3 regions of the Streptomyces sp. NBC_01622 genome follow, and region 1 is predicted to be linked to each of the others. Evidence: riboswitches for the same ligand, from Rfam matches in the RefSeq annotation. Region 1 holds a riboswitch; each other region holds the start of a gene.

Region 1 (7,388 bases):
CCTGGGGCGCCTGCGCCGCCGCGCTGATAGCGATCGTCGCCAACAGCTTCGCCACCAGATGGATAGCGACCGCGACCGCCGACCCGACCAGCGCGGACACCCTCGGCGCGACGGTGATAGCCCCGATCGTGGAGGAGTCGGCGAAGGCGGCGGCCGTCCTGCTCGTCTTCCTGTTCCGCAGACGGGACTTCACCGGGATCGTCGACGGGGTGGTGATAGCCGGGGTCACCGCCACCGGCTTCGCGTTCACCGAGAACATCCTCTACCTCGGCACCGCCTTCGGCACCGACCAGCTCACCGGCGACCGCGGCTTCACCTCCGTCACCGCGGCGACCTTCTTCGTACGCATCGTCATGTCCCCGTTCGCGCACCCCCTGTTCACCGTCCTCACCGGCATCGGCTTCGGCATCGCCGCGCTCTCCCCCGACCGGCAGCACGTCCGGCGCGTCCTGGTACCGCTGACCGGACTGCTCCTCGCGATGGGCATGCACGCGGTCTGGAACGGCTCCTCGACGTTCGGCCAGTACGGCTTCTTCGAGGTCTACGGCCTGTTCATGGTGCCCGCGCTCGGCCTGCTGACCTGGCTCGCGGTCTGGACCCGGCAGCGCGAACTGCGCGCCGTGCGCGAGGAGTTGCCCGTGTACGTCCTCGCGGGCTGGCTGACCCCCGTCGAACCGTTCGTGCTCGGCTCGATGAGGGCCCGCAGGCTGGCCCGCGACTACGCCGGCCACCACCTGGGCCGTCCCGCGGCCCGCTCGGTGGCCCGCTACGAGGCCTGCGCGACCTCCCTGGCGTTCCTGCGCCACCGGGCCGCGCGGGGCCGCGCCGGCGCCGACTTCGCCGTACGGGAAAGGGAGTTGCTGCACGAGCTGTGGCAGCGGCGGGAGGTGGCGCGGCCCGCGCTGGAGTACGCGGCGCGGCGGATCGCGCCACCGGTGCCGGTGGTGGTGCCGCCGTGGCCGGTGTACGGGGTGTACGGGAACACGGCCGCGCCGTATGTCGCGTACAACCCGTACCGGTCCTGACGACCCTCAGGCGGAGGCCTGTGTCAGCTGCTCGATCTCGGCGTCCGCGAGGGCCAGTTCGGCCACGGCGAGCAGGTCGGGCAGCTGCTCGACGCTCCTGGCGGAGGCGATCGGTGCGGCGACCGTGGGCTGGGCGGCGAGCCAGGCGAGGGCGACCGTCGCGACCGAGGCGTCGTGGGCCTGGGCGATCTCGTCCAGGGCGGTCAGCACCTTCTGGCCGCGCTCCGATTCGAGGTACTGCGCGGCGCGCCCGGCCCGCGGGCTGTCCACGGCCGTACCGGGCCGGTACTTGCCTGTGAGGAAGCCGGCCGCGAGGGCGAAGTAGGGGAGCGCGGCCAGGCCGTTGCGCTCGGCCACGTCCCGCAGTTCGCCCTCGTAGGTGTCGCGGGAGACGAGGTTGTAGTGCGGCTGGATCGCGACGTAGCGGGCCAGGCCCTCGCGGTCGGAGAAGTCGAGGGAGGCCTGAAGGCGCTCGGGCGAGATGTTGGAGGCGGCGATGTGCCGCACCTTGCCCGCCTTCACCAGCTCGTCCAGCGCGCCGATGATCTCCTCGACCGGCACCTCGACCTGGTCGAAGTGGGTGTAGTAGAGGTCGATGTGGTCGGTGTCCAGGCGGCGCAGGGAGGCGTCGGCGGCGACCCTGATGTTGGCGGCGGACAGGCCCGGGAAGTCGGGGTGCTGGCTGACCTTGGTGGCGATGACGACGTCGGAGCGGTTGCCGCGGGCCTTGACCCACTTGCCGATGACGGTCTCGGACTCGCCGCCCTGGTTGCCCGGGGCGAACGCCGAGTAGGAGTCGGCGGTGTCGACGAAGTTGCCGCCCGCGGCGGCATAGGCGTCGAGCACGGCGAAGGAGGTCGCCTCGTCGGCGGTCCAGCCGAACACGTTGCCGCCGAGGTTGAGCGGGAAGATCTCGAGGTCGGACCGGCCCAGCTTGCGAAGAGAAGTCATGCTCTACGCCAACAGCCGGACCGGAACCGGATATTCCAGCGGGTTCCCCAGGGGCCTCAGGGGTTGAGGCCCTTGCTGCGCAGCCAGGGTGCCGGGTCGCTGGCGGTGGCCGCGCCGTTGATGTGTACCTCAAGGTGGAGGTGCGGCCCGGTCACGTTGCCGGTGGCGCCCACGCGGCCGATGACGTCACCGGTGGCGACCTTCTGGCCGACGCTGACGTTGATCGAGGACTGGTGGCAGAACCACAGCTCGGTGCCGTCGTCGAGGGTGATGATCGTGCGGTAGCCGTAGGACCCGGCCCAGCCGGCCTCGGTGACCGTGCCGCTGTGGATGGCCTTGATCAGCGTGCCGGTGGGCGCGGCGAAGTCGAGTCCGGTGTGGTAGCCGGAGGACCACATGGAACCGGCCTGGCCGAAGGTGCCGGTGATCGTGTACGAGGCGACCGGCAGCGTGTACTGCTTGGCCAGCGCGGCGAGCTTCGCGGCCTCGGCCTTCTTCTTGGCGGCGGCCTCCGTGGCCTTCTTGGCGTCCGCGGCCCTCTGCGCGGCGTCCTTCTCGGCCTTCGCGGCGGCGGCGTCGACCTGCTTGGCGACGGCTGCCTCGGCGGCGGCCTGGGACTTGCCGTCGACTTGGAGCTGCTGCAGCTCGGCCTGCTCCATGATCCGGTTGCGCAGCAGTTCGCCCGCGTCCGAGGTGCCCTTGGCGGTCTCGGTGGTGGTCACGCCGACGCTGCTGAGCGCGGTCGCGGAACCCTTGGGGGTGCTGGCGGAGTCGTCCAGCAGATGGCCCACGGAGGGCAGGTCGGGCAGGGAGATCGAGACGGGCGGCTTGCCGGTGTTGGCGCTGGCCATCCCGCCGGCGCTCACGGCGGCTATGACACCGACGCCCAGGACGGTGGAGCTGCGGGCGAATCCCCCGCCACCACGCTGCTTGGCGACACGGTGCTTGCCGCGGTTGGGAGGAACGGACTCCGCGCTGGGGTTCCACTCCTCCCAGGGGCCCTCGTCGGGGCGGAACCCGCCGTAGACGAACGGGGCTTCTGGGGCAGCCTGGTTGGACGCCACGTGGGCGTGCTCCTTTCCTTCCTTCTCGCCTACCGGGTTAGCTGACGGGTTCGGAGCAGGAAGGTCTCCTACGCGCGTAAACCGGTCGTGTTCCCACGACTGTCGACGTGCGATTCACCCCAAGTGGTGGTTCCCCGGTTCCCTTGCGGGATTCGGCGCGTGCGCACGGAGCTGTCTCTTGTGACGGCTGGGACGACCGTGCTGCGTTATCGAACGTTAATAGACACGGGCGCCCGTTTCCAAGCCCGTTCGCTTGATCATTAACCTTTCCTTGCTGGACGAAGAGCCCATGACCGGCGAAAAACGGGTGAGTTGACCTGTCATGGACGGCGTACGGCGATCATCGCCATGTCGTCCGTCATCCCGCCCCCGGCATACCGGCGCACCTCCTTGGCCAGGATGCCGAGCAGCGCTTCGGGGCTGCGGAGGGTCCGCCCGGACAGCCGCTCCCCGGGGTCGTAGAACACGCCGTGGCAGTCGCGGGCCTCGGACAGGCCGTCGGTGTAGAGGAGCAGTGTGGCGCCGCCGGGGAACGCGAACTCCTCGGCCCGGTCGGGCCAGAACCCCAACTCCCCTATTCCCAGCGGCAGTGCGGGCTCCTTGACGAGCAGGGTGTCCACGGTGCCGTCCGCGTGCAGGAGCAGCGGCGGCGGGTGACCGCGGTCGACGATCCGTACGACGCCGTCGCCGTGCGGGAGTTCGGCGAGGACGGCCGTGGTGAACCCCTCGAACGCGTCGAGCCCGTCGCGCCGGGTGCCCTCGCGCGCCAGCGCCCGCTCCAGCCGCTGTGCGACCGCCTCCAGTGTGGCCTCCTGCTCGGCGGCCTCCCGGAACGCCCCGATCACCACGGCTACGGCGGCGACCGCGCCCATGCCCTTCCCGCGTACGTCGCCGACGACCAGCCGTACGCCGTGCGGAGTGTCCTGCACGGCGTACAGGTCGCCGCCGATGAACGCGCCCTCCTGCGCCGCCTCGTACCGTGCCGCGATCTCGAACCCGCCGATCCGCTCGGCCGGTTCGGGCAGTACGGCGCGCTGGGCGGCCTCGGCGATCTCGCGCACGGAGGCGAGCTGTTCGCTGCTGCGGCGGACGAGGGCGTTGATGAGGACGGCCAGGACGGCGACCGTCGCCACGGTGGCCACCTCGGTGACCGCGTCGATGCGCAGGAGGATGCCGAGCCTGAGGTGGATCGCGAGGACGACGGCGAGCGAGGCGAGCCCGGTGAGCACGGTGCCGCGCCGGGAGTAGAGCGGGGCGGCGACGAGCGGGGCGGCGGTCAAGAACGGGGCCGCGGTGAAGTCCCGCGGGGTGAGGTAGTCGTAGAACGCCCCGACGATCAGCAGTAGCGCGGGCAGTCGGCGGACAAGGGCGAGGACGCGGGGGATCCGCCGTCCCTCGTCGGGGCCGAGGCCGGGGTCGGGCACGGGGTCGCCGGGCAGGCGCCCGCCGGCTCGCACATACGGACCCTCCTCCTCCACGCGTCCAGTTTTTCCTGGCCCGGGGAGGGCGGCGAGCGGGGTGGGCCGACCGGGGCGGGACAAAAAAAGGAAGGGCCGGGGAAACACCAAGGGCCGGAATCCATGTTCTGGATTCCGGCCCTTGGCCTTGAGTAGCGGGGACAGGATTTGAACCTGCGACCTCTGGGTTATGAGCCCAGCGAGCTACCGAGCTGCTCCACCCCGCGCCGTTGTGTTCCCAACTATACGCCATCCGCGGGGTCCGATGTCACACACGTTTCAGTCGGCCGGGTTACCGGCGTGCGTGAGGGTCTCTCAGGAGACGAAGAGGTCGTCGCTGTCGGCCGGCCGGGTCGTCTCGGTGAGTTTGTGCGCGGCGGGCACCTTCATGCCGAGCCGGTCCTCCAGGTGGTTGAGGGGGACCTCCAGGTCCGGCCCCATGTTCCGGTCGACCTTGCCGCCGCAGAGCCAGGCCGGCGCGGCCTCGCCCAGCTGGTAGCGGGCGTGGAAGTCGAGGGCGGCGAGCCGGTCCTTGACGTCCTTGTAGAGGTCGACGCCCTGGTGCCAGGCGGTCTCGGCGATGTGCCCGGTGGCCGCCAGCGAATACCCGACGTGCTTGAAGTTGCGGCAGGTCTCCTGGGCGATGCCGTCCTTGCAGGTGGTCTGCTTGAACCAGTACGTCGTGAGCTTCTGCGGGGTGGTGACGGTGGAGCGGGCCGGGGTGAGCGGCACCTTGCCGTCCTTCTCCAGGTAGAAGTAGGCGGGCACGCGGTCGCGGAAGCGGGCGACGGCCGCGTCGAAGGCCTTGTGGTCGTCGAGGAAGACGGCGATGCCGATCGCCGCGTCGGTCATCGCGAGGTCCCAGTTGCCGTTGTAGTCCGGCAGGTCCTTCGTCACCTCGGGCTGACAGGCGGTGCGCAGCATGGTCGCGAACCGCTGCACCCGGTCCGCCGGCCACCCGGCCACCCGGCCCCCGGCGCGTACCGCACGATCTCCGCCGCCCGCGCCCACGTCGACCCGGCCCACGCGGTCTGCGGGCCGGCGTCCTCGGAGGTGTGCTCCTTCATCTTCGCCGACCAGTCGTCCATGATCTCCCGCGCCTTGAGCGCGTGGTGCTGCTTCCCGGTGATGCTGAACAGCAGCGCCTGCGTGTACGCCGCGATGGCGTCCTCGCGCTCCTCGACACACCCGTGCGCGGCCTTGCCGTTCCAGGGGCAGTCGACGTCGGCATAGGGCTTCGCCGTGTACTTGTACGACCCGTACTTGCTGTCCCGCATCCCGAAGTACGCCTTCAGCCAGGGCTGCTTCCCGGCCGCCACGTTCTTCCGTACGGCGTCCAACTACCCCTTGCTGACCAGCACTCCGGGGTGCGTGAACGCCGCGCCGGCGGGCAGCGCCCTCGCCATGGTCCGGGTACCGGTGTCCGCCGCACTGCCCTCATGTGCCCTGCCTCCGCCGTTGTCCACACCGGTTCCCTGCGAGCGTGACCCGGCGGACGGCGGACCGCAGGATCTGATGGGCCGATCGATCACCCGCCCTGGACGGATGCCTTTGGATTTGCGATTGACAACTCCCTGCATACTAGGTGAGTTACGATCGATTGGTAAGTAGGCACTTTTGAGTGCGTTACTCCCTGGCGGGAGGGACTGGAGCGACGATGACCACGAAGGCGTACGAGGCGTACCTGCGCGACTGCCCCGCGGTGGCCCTGCTCTCGACGATCAGCAACCGGTGGGTCAGCCTGGCGGTGTGCACCCTCGGGTCCCACGGCGACGCGATGCGGTACAACCACATCAGCCGCGAGATCCCGGGCGTCAGCCAGAAGATGCTGACCCAGACCCTGCGGATGCTGGAGCGCGACGGCATGGTGCGGCGGACGGTCACACCGTCCGTGCCGGTGCGCGTCGACTACGAACTGACCGCGCTCGGGCAGGGCCTGTACGGCCTGCTGTCCCAGGTGCGCGACTGGGCAGCCGAGAAGACCGACGAGGTCGACGAGGCGCGGGGCCGCTACGACGCGAGGGTGTAACGCACTTAAAGGTGCCTCCTTACGAATCGGCCGCAACGCACCTACCGTTTGAGTGGTTCTATTTCGCAAACGGAAGAGCGAATATCATGCGCGCAGCAGTCGTCAGGAAGACCGGGGGACCCGAGGCCGTCGAGGTCCTGGACGTCCCGCTGCCGGAACCGGGTCCCCTGGAGGTCCGCGTCAAGGTCGCCGCCGCCGCGCTCAATCCCGCCGACTCCGCGGTGTGGGCCGGGTACTTCGGACCGATGCCGCAGGTCGACCACACCGGTCTCGGGCTGGACGCCGCCGGGACCATCGACGCCGTCGGCCCGGGTGTGCTCCTTGCGGTCGGCACCCCGGTGATCGTGTTCGACGCCCCCGTGCTGCGCCCCACGAAGGCCCAGGCCGAATACCTCGTGACCGACCTCAACTCCCTCGCCCCCGCCCCGGAGGGCATGGACCCGACGCTCGCGGCGACGATCCCGCTCAACGCGACGACCGCCTCGCTGGCCCTGGACCACCTCCCGCTGCGCCCCCGCGACACCTTGCTGATCACCGGCGCCGGCGGGGCCGTCGGCGGCTACGCCGTGGAGCTGGCCCGGACACGGGGCGTGCGGATCGTCGCGCAGGGGCGGCCCGGGGACGAGGGGTATCTGCGCGGTCGGGGCGCCACCTGGTTCGTGACCCGCGACGAGGAACCGGGCCCGGCGGTACGGCGGTTGGTGCCGGAGGGTGTGGACGGCGTGCTCGACGCGGCGGCGCTGGGCGCACCCGCGATGGCGGCCGTCCGGGACGGCGGGGTCCACGTGAGCGTGCGGCTGGACGTGCTGCCGGCGCCGGAGCGGGGCGTGGTGGTGCGCCACACCACCGCCGGTCCCGACGC
Region 2 (7,388 bases), 4.9 Mb from region 1:
TCAGTTCCACAGGGGATAGGTCACGACGTGCGCGAACCTGTCCGGCCTTCCGTCGGTGTAGGTCAGGCTGATCCGGCCGTACTGCCGTACCCCCGGATGCCGCTTCCACGTCTGCGCGTTGTCGAGCCGGACGACGACCGGATACGAGTGGAACTTGCCCGCCGCGCAATAGGGTTTGCAGTCGTTCACCCAGTTGACGCCCGTCGCCGTCGCGGAGTTGGCGTCCCAGTTGGTCCAACGCAGCGATGCCAGACGGCTGTTGCCGTCACCGCAGGCGAGCACGAAGTCGGCGGGGCGCACCTCGGGATGCCAGAGGCAGTCGACCAGCACGGGGACCGCGGACTGCCGCTGGGAGACCGGTTGCGCGCGCACCGTCGCCGGGGCCGCGGACGAGGTGTCCACGGCCGGCGCGAGCAGGGCGGCGGCACAGACCGTGACGAGTCCGACCATGGTGTGTTTGTACATGTCCGCTCCCGGCCGCCTGTTCGTACCCGTCGCTCCGCACCCGCACCGGTGGTGGGCCCGCCCGGCGAGACACGGTCGTCGTCCGTCTTCCCGTTCGACGCTACGACCGTGTCCTGGGTTCCACCACTCGTACAGACCAACGACGCGGCCCGCCGGGAGTAGCGGGGTGCACGCGACCGGCGCCGGGAAACCCCGGCCCCGAGCGGCTCAGGCGGGCCGTACGGCGCCCCGGATGGCGGCCGAACCGGCGTAGAAGATCGACTCCTCGCGTATCGGCGTGCCGGGGCTCGGCGCGTGGATCATCAGGCCGTTGCCGGTGTAGAGACCGACGTGGTCGATGCTGTCGTAGAAGAAGATCAGGTCGCCGGCGCGGATGTCCGTGAGGGGGACGAGGGCGCCCGCGCCCGACTGTTCCTGGGCGGTGCGCGGGAGCAGGACGCCCGCCGCCTTCCAGGCGGCCTGGGTGAGGCTGGAGCAGTCGTACGCGTCCGGTCCCGCCGCGCCCCACAGGCACGGCCTGCCGATCTGTGCGCGGGCGAAGGCGAGGGCGGTGGCGGTCTTGCTCTGGGTGCCGGCGTCCGGTGCGGTGGGGGTGACGCTGGCGGGCGTCGGGCTCATGGGCGGGGCCGGAGGGAGCGTGACTTCCGGGGCCATGGCCGGAGGGGCGGGGGGTGCGAGTGCGGGGGCGACGGACGGGGCCGCGGCGAAGGAGACCTCGGGGGCGGGGGCGGTCGGCTGCCACTCCTGCTGCGGCGGGCGCCAGGACGGTTCCGGTGCGGGCTGCCAGGCGGGCTGGGCCGGGGGCTCCTGGGGGATCAGAGGCATCTGCCCCGTGGACCAAGCAGGTTGCTCGGTCACTGCGGGCATCTGCCCTGTCGACCAGGTCTGTTGCTCGGTCACTGCGGGGAACTGGCCGGTGGACCACGGCTGTTGCTCGGTCACCATGGGCATCTGTCCGGTGGACCAGGTCTGTTGCTCGGTCACCATGGGCATCTGTCCGGTGGACCAAGTGGTCTCCGGCGCGGACCAGGCCGTCTCCGGGAGCGGCCAGGTGGCGCCCGTCGGCGCGGTCTCGGTGCGCGGTGCGCCGATGGCCGGGAGCAGGTCCAGGCTCGCGGTGAGCGGGTCGAAGGCCGGTGCCGGGGCGGTCGCGTACTGCTGTGGTGCCATGACGCTCCCGGGCGGCACCTCGACGGCCGAAGCGGGCGGTACCGGCGGCAGGTCGAGGACGGTCGCCGGAGGCATCTGCGACATCTGGGCCTGAGCCATCTGTGCGATCTGGGCGATCTGAGACATCTGCGACGCCTGCGACATCTGGGCCTGAGGCACCTGCGTCTGCGACATCTGCGGCATCACAGGTGTCTGTTGTGCGCCGGGAGGCAGCGCGGCGATGGGTGCTGCGGTCAACTCCAGTGCGGGGGCCGTGAGTTGCGGGGCGGTGGGCTCCGGTGCGGCGGTGGTCCCCGCGGTCAGTTCGGCCACGGCGCGGCCGGGCTGCGCTTCGAGCGCGCGGTCGGTGCTCTGGGGCTCGGGACGTCGTTCGGACCGCTCGGGGCGGGATTCCGCCGGGCGGGCCGGGGTCCTGCCGGGCGGCAGGATCGCCGGTACGGTCGGGCCCAGTTGGGTGCGGGCGCGGTCGAACAGTTGCCGGGTGACGGCTTCGACGGCGGGGTCGGAAGGACGTGACGCGCTGGGGCGGGACTCGACACGCTTGCGCGGTTTCCCGGACATCGCACGTGTGGCGTTGTAGTTTCCGGTGGCCGTCTCGGCCCTGTCGTAAAGGGAGTTGATCCGCCGCTGGACTTCGTCGCGGCTGGGTCGGTCGTCCACGGTGGGGCCACTGCCTCCGGTGCGCGTGCGTCGTTCTGCCGGCATGGCAGACCTGCTCCTTCCGCTTCGCGCCTACCGGGTTAGCTGTCGGGTTCGGGCGTCGATCACGGAAGGTTTGCCCTACGGTCCTTGCCCTGAAGGGCAGTTGGACCGATTCACCCCAAGTTCGGTTGGGTCCCCGGCTCCGGCTGCCGCGAGCGACACGCCGGACTCGGCGCAAGCCGTGCGGCCCGGCGCCGATCGCCGGAGTAGGTCGTACGGCCTGAACGTCAACTTAGCCAACGTGTGTGCCTCGTGTGAAGGTTGAAGCGCGATATGTCCGATACGTATTTGTGACCTTTACCTCGCCCTGGTGTGTCGAGGGGGCAGGAGCCCGCCGGGGCCGGTGATCCATAAGAGGTCGCTATGAATTTCTGGGACGGTTGAACACACCGGGACCGGGCTCCGTATTGGGTCGGGGGATTTCCATGCCGGGACGAGCCGGGCCGACCGATACGTGTAGGAGCAACTTCCTTGGCACGCAACACGCGCAGACGCCCCACAGGCGCACGACGCGCGACGATGGCAGCAGTCGCCCTGATGCTGGGCGGCGGAGGACTGGTGGCGGCGAACGTCTACGCGTCGGCGTCCGAAGGCGGTTGGGGCGGTGACTCCGCCCAACAAGGGTCTCCGGACGCGGCGTCGCGAGGCGCGACGATCGACTGCCCGGACATCGGCACCCAGTTGACGACGGTGCCCGACGAGGCGAAGACCGACGTCGACAAGGAACTCGCGCTTCTGGACCAGCAGATAACCGAGGCCTACCAGAAACTCCGGGACTCGACGGAGTCCATTCGCCAGGACGCCTCTTTCGCCGACAACGCGATCATGAATCCGCTGAAGGAGAAGCGGGCGGCGACGATCGGACGGATCGACGACGCCATCGCACGCGTCGGGGACCGCCCCCAGGGACTCGACGCCCTCGCCGGCTGCACCCTGATCGCGCCCACGAACGAGACCGGCGACCAGGGCGGCAACGGCGGCGACCAGAGCGCCAGTGCCAGTGCCAGCACCGGAGACCAGGGGCAGCAGGGCCAGCAGCAGTCCACCAACGGGCCCGTCGCCTCGGACTACGCGGACATCACCTCCGTACAGCCCAACGTGAACGCTCGGCAGGAGCAGGCGGGCGCCTCCCGCGGCACGTTCGTCACCGCCTGCGGGGTGAACGAGAACGGCCTGTTCAACTCCGACAACGTGATCGTCGCCCCCGGCGTCACCAACGGCGCCCACCACTTCCACGACTACATCGGCAACCAGTCCAACAACGCCTTCGCCAGCGACCAGGACCTCGCGAACGCCGACACGAGCTGCGAGAACCCGGGCGACAAGTCCACCTACTACTGGCCAGTCCTGCGCCTGCAGAACGGCAAGCAGGAGCGGGACGCCGACAAGCCCGGCGGCGGCACGGAGGGCAACACCGGTGAGATCGTCACGGCCAAGCAGGTCACCCTGACCTTCGAGGGCAACCCGCAGAGCAAGGTCGTCGCGATGCCGCGCCTCCTGCGCATCATCACCGGCGACGCCAAGGCCTTCGTCAACGGCCCCGCCAACGCCAACGCCTCCTGGAGCTGCACCGGGTTCGAGGACCGGCAGCTCAAGGACAAGTACCCGCTGTGCCCTTCCGGCAGTGACGTGGTGCGCACCTTCAAGTTCCAGAGCTGCTGGGACGGCCGCAACATCGACAGCGCCAACCACCGCACCCATGTGGCCTTCGAGGCCGCCGACGGCGCCTGCCCGGACGGCTTCAAGGCCATCCCGCAACTGGTGCAGCGGATCGTCTACGCCGTCGACGCGCCGAGCCTCCAGGACGGCGGCAGGACGAGCCCGCTGTTCGCGGTGGACTCCTTCCCCGAGCAGCAGCACAAGCCCGTCACCGACCACGGCGACTTCATCAACGTCTTCGACGAGGGCCTGATGAACGACATGGTCACCTGCATCAACAGCGGCGAGAAGTGCGGCGCCGGCACGGACAACGACCCCGGATCGGGCGGCGGTTCGGGTTCCGGCGGCGGCTCCGGCAACGGCTCGGGTACGGGCGGCGGTTCCGGTGAGCCCCAGGAGTCCCCGACGGCCACCGACACCGCTACGGCGACGGCCACCGCGACCGCGTCCGACGAGCCCGGCGGGAGTGGCGGGAGTGGCGGCAACGCGGGGAATGGCGACAACGGAGGGACCGGCGGCAACGGCGACCAGCCCACCGCCGATCCCGCGACGAGCGCCCCGGACACCGAGACCAGCGCTCCCGAGCCCACCGACACCCAGACCACCGACCCCGGAGATCTGACGACCGCCGTCTCGGTCCCCAAGGCCGACACGAAGACCGAAGGGTCCAAGTCGACGGACGCGGCGGGGAGTTCGGACGACAACGCCGGCGGTCAGGTGGGCAGCCCGGTGGCTACACCGCCCGCCTCGTCCTCGGGTGGGGAGAGCTACGCCGCCGTAGGCCCGAACCAGCCGCAGGCACAGGGCGGGCTGGCGGAGACGGGCGCGAATCTGTGGCCCGCCGTGGCCGGCGCGCTGCTTCTCGTCGCCGGATTCGTGGTGCTCTACCGGGGCAAGCGCAGCACTCGCTGACACCCCGTACGGCTGTGATCAACCAAGGCCCGGTCGCCCTCACTTGGGCGGCCGGGCCTCAGGGCGTGCGGCGGGTCCGGGTCAGACGGCCGGTGCCGGGTACGTCGGGTACTCGACCCCGGAGACGTGCTGGACGACCCGGACGACCTGGCAGGAGTAGCCGAACTCGTTGTCGTACCAGAGGTAGAGGATGGCGTTGTCGCCGTCGACCTTGGTGGCGCCCGCGTCGATGATCGAGGCGTGGCGGGATCCCATGAAGTCGCTCGACACCGCGTCGGGGGCGGTGGTGAAGTCGATCTGCCGCTTCAGCGGGGACGTCAGCGAGACCTCGCGGAGGTGGTCCAGGACCTCGGCGCGGGTGGTCTCGCGGCCGAGCCGCAGGCTGAGGATCGCGATCGAGACGTCCGGCACCGGGACCCGGATCGAGCTGCCGGTGATCGGCGCCTTGAGGTCGGGCAGCGCCTTGGCGACGGCGGACGCGGCACCGGTCTCGGTGATCACCATGTTGAGCGGCGCCGAACGGCCGCGGCGGTCCGCCTTGTGGTAATTGTCCAGCAGGTTCTGGTCGTTGGTGAACGAGTGGACCGTCTCCACATGGCCGCGCAGCACACCGTACTCGTCGGCCATCGCCTTCAGCGGCGGCACGATCGCGTTGGTGGTGCAGGACGCGCAGGACAGGATCTGCTCGTCCGGCTTGATCGTGTCGTGGTTGACGCCGTGCACGATGTTGGGGACGTCACCCTTGCCGGGCGCCGTCAGTACGACCTTGTCGATCCCGGGCCGCAGATGCTGCGAAAGTCCTTCCCGGTCACGCCACTTGCCCGTGTTGTCGATGAGGATGGCGTCCTTGATGCCGTACGCCGTGTAGTCGACCTCGGAGGGGCCGCCGGCGTAGATCACCTTGATCTCGTTGCCGTTGGCGATGATCGTGTTGCTCGCCTCGTCGACGGTGATCGTGCCCTGGAACTGGCCGTGGATCGAGTCGCGGCGCAGCAGCGAGGCGCGCTTCACGATGTCCTGATCCCCGCCCTGGCGTACGACGATGGCGCGCAGCCGCAGACCGTTGCCCGAGCCGGCCTTCTCGATGAGCAGGCGGGCGACCAGGCGGCCGATGCGGCCGAAGCCGTAGAGCACGACGTCGCGGCCCTCGCGGCACGCGATCTTGTTTACGCCGGTGGCACCGGCGACGGCCTCGGCGGTGAACTCCTCGGCGGTCAGGCCGCGTTCGTCGGTGCGGTGGGTTGCGGCGAGCATGCCGATGTCGATCTGCGAGGGGCCCAGGTCGAGCGTGGTGAGCGCCCGCAGATACGGCAGGGTCTCGGTGACGGAGAGTTCCTCGCCGTCGATCTGGCGGGCGAACCGGTGGGTCTTGAGGATGCTGACCACCGACTTGTTGACCAGGGAGCGGCTGTGCAGCAGGACGGTGACGTCCCGCTCGCGGTGCAGCTTCCCGATCACCGGGATCATCGACTCCGCGATTTCCTCGCGGTGCTTCCAGTTGGTGAACGAGTCCTCGTTGACAGGCACAGGTTTCTCTTTCGAGCTAGGCGGCGCTCATATGCTAACCCGCTGTTCATCTGCTCGTTCCGAGGGGTCCCTCCTGGGCCGCCGAACGCCGTGAGGGCCCTGCCGACGCGCGTCGGCAGGGCCCTCACGGTTGTACTGGTGTCGTTCCTACGCGTCCTGGGGCGCGACGCTGCCCAGCAGCGCCGACGCGTTCTCCAGCGGAGTGAGGACGTGCACGGGTACCGCCTCCGGCAGGCCGTGGCAGGTGAAGCCGAGCCGGGTCATGGCCCGGATGACCTCGCCGCTGTTGAAGTCGCGCGGGTCCTGCCGGGTGATGACCTGCCCCACCTGCTTGACGGGGTAGCGGCGCCGCCCGATGGTCACGGACTCACCCGTGACCAGTTCGGGCTTGATGCCCTTCATCGTCTCCAGGACTCCCAGCTTGGTGAGATCGAAGGGATACCGGGCGATGACACAACGCATGTTGCCTCACAGAGAGAAGGAGATGCCGTCCGAACAGGCCCCCGGAGAGGCCGAGTTGATCCCTAGGCCGCGGGGCCGAAGGACGAGCGCCGCTGTCCCCTGCCGCTTCCGCCGGCACCGCCGTTGCCGCCGCTGCGGCGAGCCGTGCCGCCGCCGGTCCGGCCCTCGCCGGCCGGGCGGCCACGACGGCCGCGCGACGACGAGGAGGAGGGGCTGCGGCGGGTGCGCTCGCGCTGCTCCACGACCGGGGCGGTGATGACGACCGGGACGCCGGAAGGAGCCTGGGCGCCCGTGATCCGGGTCAGCTCCTCCTCGCCCGAACGGACCGAGGTGACCTCGGGGGTGACGCCGGCCGCGGTCATCAGGCGGGTGAAGTCGCGGCGCTGGTCGGGGGTGACCAGCGTCACGACACTGCCGGACTCGCCCGCACGGGCCGTACGGCCGCCGCGGTGCAGATAGTCCTTGGGGTCGGTGGGCGGGTCGACGTTGAC
Region 3 (7,388 bases), 2.2 Mb from region 1:
CGCCCAGGCCAGGGACAGGCAGTCCTCGCCCTTCAGGAAGCGCTGGCAGCGGACGCCGCCGGTGGCGCGGCCCTTGCGGGGGTACTGGTCGATCGGGGTCAGCTTGGCCGTCGTCTGGACGGAGTCGTCGAGCGTGCCGCGCGAGCCCGCGACCGTGAAGACGACCGCGTCCACAGCCGGATCGACGGCCGTGAACGAGATGACCTTCGCGCCGTCGGTGAGCTTGATGCCCGCCATGCCGCCGGCCGGGCGGCCCTGGGGGCGGACCTGGGAGGCCTGGTAGCGCAGGAGTTGGGCGTCGTCCGTGATGAAGACCAGGTCCTCCTCGCCGGTGCGCAGCTCGATCGCGCCGACGATCCGGTCGCCGTCCTTGAGCGTGATGACCTCCAACTCCTCCTTGTTCGTGGGGTAGTCGGGGACCACGCGCTTGACGACGCCCTGCTCCGTGCCGATGGCCAGACCCGGGGAGGACTCGTCGAGGGTCGTCAGGCAGATGACCGTCTCGCCCTCGTCCAGGGAGACGAACTCCGAGACCGGCGCGCCGCCGGAGAGGTTCGGCGCGGCGGCCGTCTCCGGGAGTTGCGGGAGGTCTACGACGTTGATCCGCAGGAGGCGGCCGGCCGAGGTGACAGCGCCCAGCTCGCCACGTGCCGTGGCCGGGACCGCCGAGACGATCACGTCGTGCTTGACGCGCCGGGCCTCGGCGTCCTCCGGGAAGGGCTCGCCGTTCGCCGTGCGGGCCAGCAGTCCCGTCGAGGAGAGCAGTACCCGGCACGGGTCGTCGGCCACCTGGAGCGGCACCGTGGCGTCGGGGGCGCCCGCCGACTCCAGCAGGACCGTACGCCGGTCGGTGCCGAACTTCTTGGCCACCGCGGCCAGTTCGGTCGAGACCAGCTTGCGCAGCTCGGTGTCCGACTCCAGGATGCGGGACAGCTCGGCGATCTCCGCGGTGAGGCGCTCCATCTCCGACTCCAGCTCGATCCGGTCGAACCGGGTGAGCCGGCGCAGCGGCGTGTCCAGGATGTACTGCGTCTGGATGTCCGACAGCGAGAAGCGCTCCATCAGACTCTGCTTCGCCTGCGCGGAGTTGTCGCTGGAGCGGATGATCCGGATGACCTCGTCGATGTCGACGAGCGCGGTGAGCAGACCCTCCACGAGGTGGAGGCGGTCGCGCCGCTTGGTGCGGCGGAACTCGCTGCGCCGCCGTACGACGTCGAAGCGGTGGTCGAGATAGACCTCCAGGAGTTCCTTGAGGCCCAGCGTGAGGGGCTGGCCGTCCACCAGGGCGACGTTGTTGATGCCGAAGGACTCCTCCATCGGCGTCAGCTTGTAGAGCTGCTCCAGGACCGCTTCAGGGACGAAGCCGTTCTTGATCTCGATGACCAGGCGCAGGCCGTGCGCGCGGTCGGTGAGGTCCTTGACGTCGGCGATGCCCTGCAGCTTCTTCGCGCCGACCAGGTCCTTGATCTTGGCGATCACCTTCTCCGGGCCCACGGAGAAGGGCAGTTCGGTGACGACGAGGCCCTTGCGGCGCGCCGTCACGTTGTCCACGGCCACGGTGGCGCGGATCTTGAAGGTGCCGCGGCCCGTCTCGTAGGCGTCCCGGATGCCGCTCAGGCCGACGATCCGGCCGCCCGTGGGCAGATCGGGGCCTGGAACGTGCCGCATCAGGGTGTCGAGGTCCGCGTTCGGATAGCGGATCAGATGGCGGGCCGCCGCGATGACTTCGCCCAGGTTGTGCGGCGGCATGTTGGTGGCCATGCCGACGGCGATGCCCGACGAGCCGTTCACCAGCAGGTTCGGGAAGGCTGCGGGCAGGGCCACCGGCTCCCGCTCCTGGCCGTCGTAGTTCGGGGCGAAGTCGACCGTGTCCTCGTCGATCGACTCGGTCATCAGGTTCGCGGCCTCGGACGGCCGGCACTCGGTGTACCGCATGGCGGCGGGCGGGTCGTCGTTGCCCAGCGAGCCGAAGTTGCCGTGGCCGTCGGCCAGGGGGACGCGCATGGAGAAGGGCTGCGCCATGCGCACCAGGGCGTCGTAGATCGACGCGTCGCCGTGCGGGTGCAGCTTGCCCATGACGTCGCCGACGACACGCGCGCACTTCACATAGCCGCGGTCGGGGCGCAGGCCCATCTCGTCCATCTGGTAGACGATCCGGCGGTGGACCGGCTTCAGGCCGTCCCGGGCGTCCGGCAGGGCGCGGGAGTAGATGACCGAGTACGCGTACTCAAGGTAGGAGCCCTGCATCTCGTCGACGACGTCGATGTCGAGGATCCGCTCCTCGAACGAGTCGTCGGGCGGCGGGGTCTTCGTGCTGCGGCGGGCCATCGCTGCCGGCTCCTCTTTTCTGGTCGCTCGCCTGGGGGTCGCTCCCCTTCGGCTCACTCTTGCTGAAGCGTGAACGGGGTCTTGACGTGAACCATTGTGGACCGCGGCACTGACAACGCGGACCAGGACCCGGCGTTGGCCGCTCGGCTCCGTCACCGACGGCTGCCGCGTGGGTCCACGTGTGCGACTGCCCGCAGGCTACGCGATCTCGCTCTCGGCGTACGTCCGCCGGGAACTTCGCCGACGGTCCGCACGCTTGCATACAGTGGCGGGACGAGCAGGATTTCTGCGGTTCCAGCCAGAGAATCCGCGATCGAAGGGACGTACATGCCCATGGGTCACACGGCCACCGCCGAGGCAGGGTCCGGCGGTCTGACAGCGACCGAACACCGTTTGGCCAACGGTCTGCGCGTGGTGCTCTCCGAGGACCACCTGACCCCGGTCGCGGCGGTGTGCCTCTGGTACGACGTCGGTTCCCGCCACGAGGTCAAGGGGCGTACCGGCCTGGCTCACCTCTTCGAGCACCTGATGTTCCAGGGCTCCGGACAGGTGAAGGGCAACGGACACTTCGAACTGGTGCAGGGCGCGGGCGGTTCGCTCAACGGCACCACCAGCTTCGAGCGCACCAACTACTTCGAGACCATGCCCACCCACCAGTTGGAGCTCGCCCTCTGGCTGGAGGCCGACCGCATGGGCTCCCTGCTCGCCGCCCTCGACGAGGAGTCGATGGAGAACCAGCGGGACGTCGTCAAGAACGAGCGCCGCCAGCGCTACGACAACGTGCCCTACGGGACGGCGTTCGAGAAGCTGACCGCGCTCGCCTACCCGGAGGGCCACCCCTACCACCACACGCCCATCGGCTCGATGGCGGACCTGGACGCGGCCACCCTGGAGGACGCCCGCGCGTTCTTCCGCACCTACTACGCGCCCAACAACGCGGTCCTGTCCGTGGTCGGCGACATCGACCCCGAGCAGACGCTCGCCTGGATCGAGAGGTACTTCGGGTCCATCGCCTCGCACGACGGCAAGCCCACACCCCGTGACGGCTCACTGCCCGACACGATGGGCGGCGAACTGCGCGAGATCGTCGAGGAGGAGGTCCCGGCCCGCGCCCTGATGTGCGCCTACCGGCTCCCGGAGGACGGCACGCGCGCGTCCGACGCGGCCGACCTGGCCCTCACCATCCTCGGCGGCGGCGAGTCCTCGCTCCTCTACAACCGCCTTGTACGGCGCGACCGTACGGCCGTCGCGGCCGGCTTCGGTCTGCTGCGGCTGGCCGGAGCGCCCTCCCTGGGGTGGCTGGACGTCAAGACGTCCGGTGACGTCGAGGTGCCCGTCATCGAGGCAGCCATCGACGAGGAGCTCGCCCGGTTCGCCGCGGAGGGCCCCACGGCCGAGGAAATGGAGCGCGCCCAGGCCCAGTTGGAGCGCGAGTGGCTGGACCGGCTCGGCACGGTCGCGGGCCGCGCGGACGAACTGTGCCGCTACGCCGTCCTGTTCGGCGACCCGCAGCTCGCCCTGACCGCCGTACAGCGCGTCCTGGACGTGACGGCGGAGGAGGTCCAGGAGGTCGCCAAGACGCGCCTGCGGCCCGACAACCGCGCGGTGCTCGTTTACGAGCCGATCGCGGACGAGGATGCCGACAATGACGCCGACGAAGTAGCAGCGGCCGAGGCCGGCGACGAGAACGAGGAGGCGGCCAAGTGACCGAGCTCGCCACGATGGAATTCCACCCGCAGCCCCAGGCGGGCGAGGCCAGGCCGTGGGCCTTCCCGGCGCCCGAGCGCGGGACGCTCGGCAACGGCCTGACGGTCCTGCGCTGCCACCGGCCCGGCCAGCAGGTCGTCGCCGTCGAGGTGCTTCTCGACGCACCCCTGGAAGCCGAACCGGCAGGCCTGGACGGCGTCGCCACGATCACCGCGCGTGCCTTCTCCGAGGGCACCGACAAGCACTCCGCCGAGGAGTTCGCCGCCGAGCTGGAGCGCTCCGGCGCCACTCTCGATGCGCACGCCGACCACCCCGGACTGCGCCTGAGCCTGGAGGTCCCGGCCTCGCGCCTGGTCAAGGGCCTCGGCCTGCTGTCGGACGCCCTCAGGGCGCCCGCCTTCGCGGACAGCGAGGTCGAGCGGCTGGTCCGCAACCGCCTCGACGAGATCCCGCACGAGACGGCCAACCCGTCCCGCCGCGCGGCCAAGGAGCTCTCCAAGGAGCTGTTCCCGGCGAGCTCGCGCATGTCGCGCCCGCGCCAGGGTACCGAGGAGACCGTCCAGAAGATCGACTCCGGGGCCGTACGCGCCTTCTACGACCGGCACGTCCGCCCCGCGACCGCCACCGTCGTGGTCGTCGGCGACCTCACCGGCATCGACCTGGACGCGCTGCTCGCCGACACCCTGGGCTCGTGGACCGGCCCCGCCGGCCAGCCGCGCCCCGTGCCGCCGGTGACCGCCGACGACACCGGGCGGGTCGTGATCGTGCACCGGCCCGGCGCCGTCCAGACGCAGCTGCTCATCGGCCGCGTCGGAGCCGACCGGCACGACCGCGTGTGGCCGGCGCAGGTGCTCGGCACGTACTGCCTCGGCGGCACCCTCACCTCCCGCCTGGACCGCGTCCTGCGCGAGGAGAAGGGCTACACCTACGGTGTGCGGGCCTTCGGCCAGGTGCTGCGTTCGGCACCCGACGGCACGGGCGCCTCGATGCTCGCCATCAGCGGCTCCGTGGACACCCCGAACACGGGTCCCGCCCTGGACGACCTGTGGACGGTGCTCCGCAAGCTCGCCGAGGGCGGACTCACCGACGCCGAGCGGGACATCGCCGTACAGAACCTCGTCGGGGTGGCGCCGCTCAAGTACGAGACCGCCGCGGCCGTGGCGAGCACGCTGGCCGACCAGGTCGAGCAACACCTGCCCGACGAGTACCAGGCGACGCTGTACCAGCAGCTCGCCGCGACCGGCACCGTGGAGGCCACCGCGGCGGTTGTCAACGCCTTCCCGGTGGACCGTCTGGTGACGATCCTCGTCGGCGACGCGGAGCAGATCAAGGAGCCCGTCGAGGCCCTCGGTATCGGCGAAGTGACCGTCGTTCCGGCGGAGTAGTCGGAACAGCGGCACGCGCGCGTGGGGGAGCCCTGATGACTGAACCGCCATCAGGGCTCCCTATTGTCCGAATTGGGGGAGAGGTTGCCTGTCTGCCCTGTGGCATGCGCTACAAAAACCGTGATCCGTTTGGGGATTGAAAGTGGCCCCCCTTAGCGTCGGTCCGGCTGTCCGTCAGGCACCGCGCCGCACTCGCGGCACCGGACAGTCATCGCCGAGTCCCCGTACGGCGCGAGCCAGGGGAGCCGGGGACCCACATGAGTCCCTGGGGTGAATCGGACGCCCGCGCGCGTGGCGGGGGAGTCCGTAGGAGACCTTCCTGCTCCGAACCCGTCAGCTAACCCGGTAGGCGAGAAGGAAGGAAAGGACCAGCCACTTCATGGCGTTCACCCGCGCCACCGGGAAGCACCGTCGCCCGAGCCGGACCCACCGCACCACCGTTCGCGCCGCGAGCGTCGCCGCGTTCGCCACCACCGGAGTCGTCGGCACCCTGGCCAGCGCCCCCGCGTTCGCCGCCGAGCCCGCCCCCGAACAGACCGGCCTCACGCCCGTCGTCGCCATCGGCGACTCCGTGGCCGAGAAGATCGACGCCCAGGCCGTCGCCCAGCGGCGGGCCGCCGCCGAGACGCTCGCCGAGGAGACCGCCCGCGCCAAGGCCGCCGCCCAGGCCGAGGCGGCCCGTGAGGCCCAGGCGCGCGCCGCCCGTGAGGCCGAGCGCAAGAGGCTCAACACCTTCGTCGCGCCGGTCGCCAACTCCTATGTGTCCACCGGCTACAAGACCGGTGGCTCCCTGTGGTCCTCCGGCGCCCACACGGGCATCGACTTCCACGCCTCGACCGGCACCAGCGTCCACGCGGTGGGCTCCGGCACCGTCGTCGAGGCCGGCTGGGGCGGCTCGTACGGCAACCAGGTCGTGATCAAGATGGCCGACGGCATGTACACCATGTACGGCCACCTGTCGTCCATCGGCGTCTCCGTCGGCCAGAAGGTCACCCCGGGTCAGCAGATCGGCCTCTCCGGGGCGACCGGCAACGTCACCGGACCGCACCTCCACTTCGAGGCCCGCACGACCGCCGAGTACGGCTCGGACGTCGACCCCGTCGCCTACCTCCGCAAGCACGACGTCAACGTCTGACGACGCACCACCCCACTTCCCGGAGCCCCGGCCCGCAGGCCGGGGCTTTCGGCGTTTCCGGACCCCTCCTGTCCAAAAAATATCCATGGATTCCGGTCCGCCATCGGAAATTCCCGCTGATTGCAATAGAGTCACGGAACACACGTCAATCGTCGACGTTTCACGGGGATTAAGGCGGAGGTCGGACATGCGTATTCCGGCGCACTCGGTATGCACGGCGATCCGGGACGACATCGTCGCCGGTGTCTACGAGCGCGGCGGCCGGCTCACGGAGGAACTCCTCGCGCGCCGGTACGGCGTCTCGCGCGTCCCCGTGCGGGAGGCCCTGCGCACGCTGGAGGCGGAGGGGTTCGTGGTGACCCGGCGGCACGCGGGCGCGTGCGTCGCGGAACCGACCGAGCAGGAGGCCGCCGACCTGCTGGAGATGCGGATGCTGCTGGAGCCGCTCGGTGCCTCGCGCGCCGCCCAGCGGCGTACCGAGGCCCACCTCAAGGTGCTGCGCGGCCTCGTCAGGCTGGGCCAGGAGCGCGCCAGGAGGGGCAACAGCGAGGATCTGCGCTCCCTGGGCAGCTGGTTCCACGAGACGCTGGCCCAGGCCTCCGGGAGCCCCGCGCTGACCTCGATGCTGACCCAGCTGCGGCACAAGATCGCCTGGATGTACGTGGTGGAGGCGCCGGCCAACCCCGTGGAGTCCTGGGCGGAGCACGGGGCCATCGTGGACGCCGTGGCGCGCGGCGACGCCGAGCGCGCGCGGGCGATCACCGCCCTGCACACCGAGCGCGCGGGCACCGCGCACCGGCTGCGCTTTCCCGGCGGCGCGAACGGCACGGACC

What was found. Region 1 has a riboswitch for cyclic di-AMP ahead of OH768_RS24580 (M23 family metallopeptidase). Riboswitches for the same ligand answer to the same signal wherever they lie in the genome.
Region 2: another riboswitch for cyclic di-AMP. It lies ahead of OH768_RS02370 (NlpC/P60 family protein); the one in region 1 lies ahead of OH768_RS24580 (M23 family metallopeptidase).
Region 3: another riboswitch for cyclic di-AMP. It lies ahead of OH768_RS14305 (M23 family metallopeptidase); the one in region 1 lies ahead of OH768_RS24580 (M23 family metallopeptidase).

Annotation. Positions count from the first base shown of each region.
Region 1 is NZ_CP109293.1:5,406,586-5,413,973, forward strand. Features, by position in the region: gene OH768_RS24570 (PrsW family glutamic-type intramembrane protease) at 1-1,025, shown strand, start outside; gene OH768_RS24575 (aldo/keto reductase) at 1,032-1,976, opposite strand; gene OH768_RS24580 (M23 family metallopeptidase) at 2,033-3,040, opposite strand; cyclic di-AMP (ydaO/yuaA leader) riboswitch at 3,052-3,208, opposite strand; gene OH768_RS24585 (PP2C family protein-serine/threonine phosphatase) at 3,361-4,518, opposite strand; tRNA gene OH768_RS24590 (tRNA-Met) at 4,651-4,724, opposite strand; gene OH768_RS24595 (alginate lyase family protein) at 4,813-5,421, opposite strand; gene OH768_RS24600 (hypothetical protein) at 5,391-5,837, opposite strand; gene OH768_RS24605 (hypothetical protein) at 5,838-5,963, opposite strand; gene OH768_RS24610 (winged helix-turn-helix transcriptional regulator) at 6,155-6,526, shown strand; gene OH768_RS24615 (NADP-dependent oxidoreductase) at 6,613-7,388, shown strand, end outside.
Region 2 is NZ_CP109293.1:528,308-535,695, reverse strand. Features, by position in the region: gene OH768_RS02375 (hypothetical protein) at 1-465, opposite strand; gene OH768_RS02370 (NlpC/P60 family protein) at 673-2,340, opposite strand; cyclic di-AMP (ydaO/yuaA leader) riboswitch at 2,349-2,522, opposite strand; gene OH768_RS02365 (DUF1996 domain-containing protein) at 2,857-4,908, shown strand; gene OH768_RS02360 (glyceraldehyde-3-phosphate dehydrogenase) at 4,990-6,435, opposite strand; gene OH768_RS02355 (SCO5918 family protein) at 6,583-6,897, opposite strand; gene OH768_RS02350 (DEAD/DEAH box helicase) at 6,960-7,388, opposite strand, start outside.
Region 3 is NZ_CP109293.1:3,213,358-3,220,745, reverse strand. Features, by position in the region: gene OH768_RS14320 (DNA topoisomerase (ATP-hydrolyzing) subunit A) at 1-2,328, opposite strand, end outside; gene OH768_RS14315 (M16 family metallopeptidase) at 2,662-4,035, shown strand; gene OH768_RS14310 (M16 family metallopeptidase) at 4,032-5,420, shown strand; cyclic di-AMP (ydaO/yuaA leader) riboswitch at 5,623-5,786, shown strand; gene OH768_RS14305 (M23 family metallopeptidase) at 5,800-6,555, shown strand; gene OH768_RS14300 (GntR family transcriptional regulator) at 6,743-7,388, shown strand, end outside.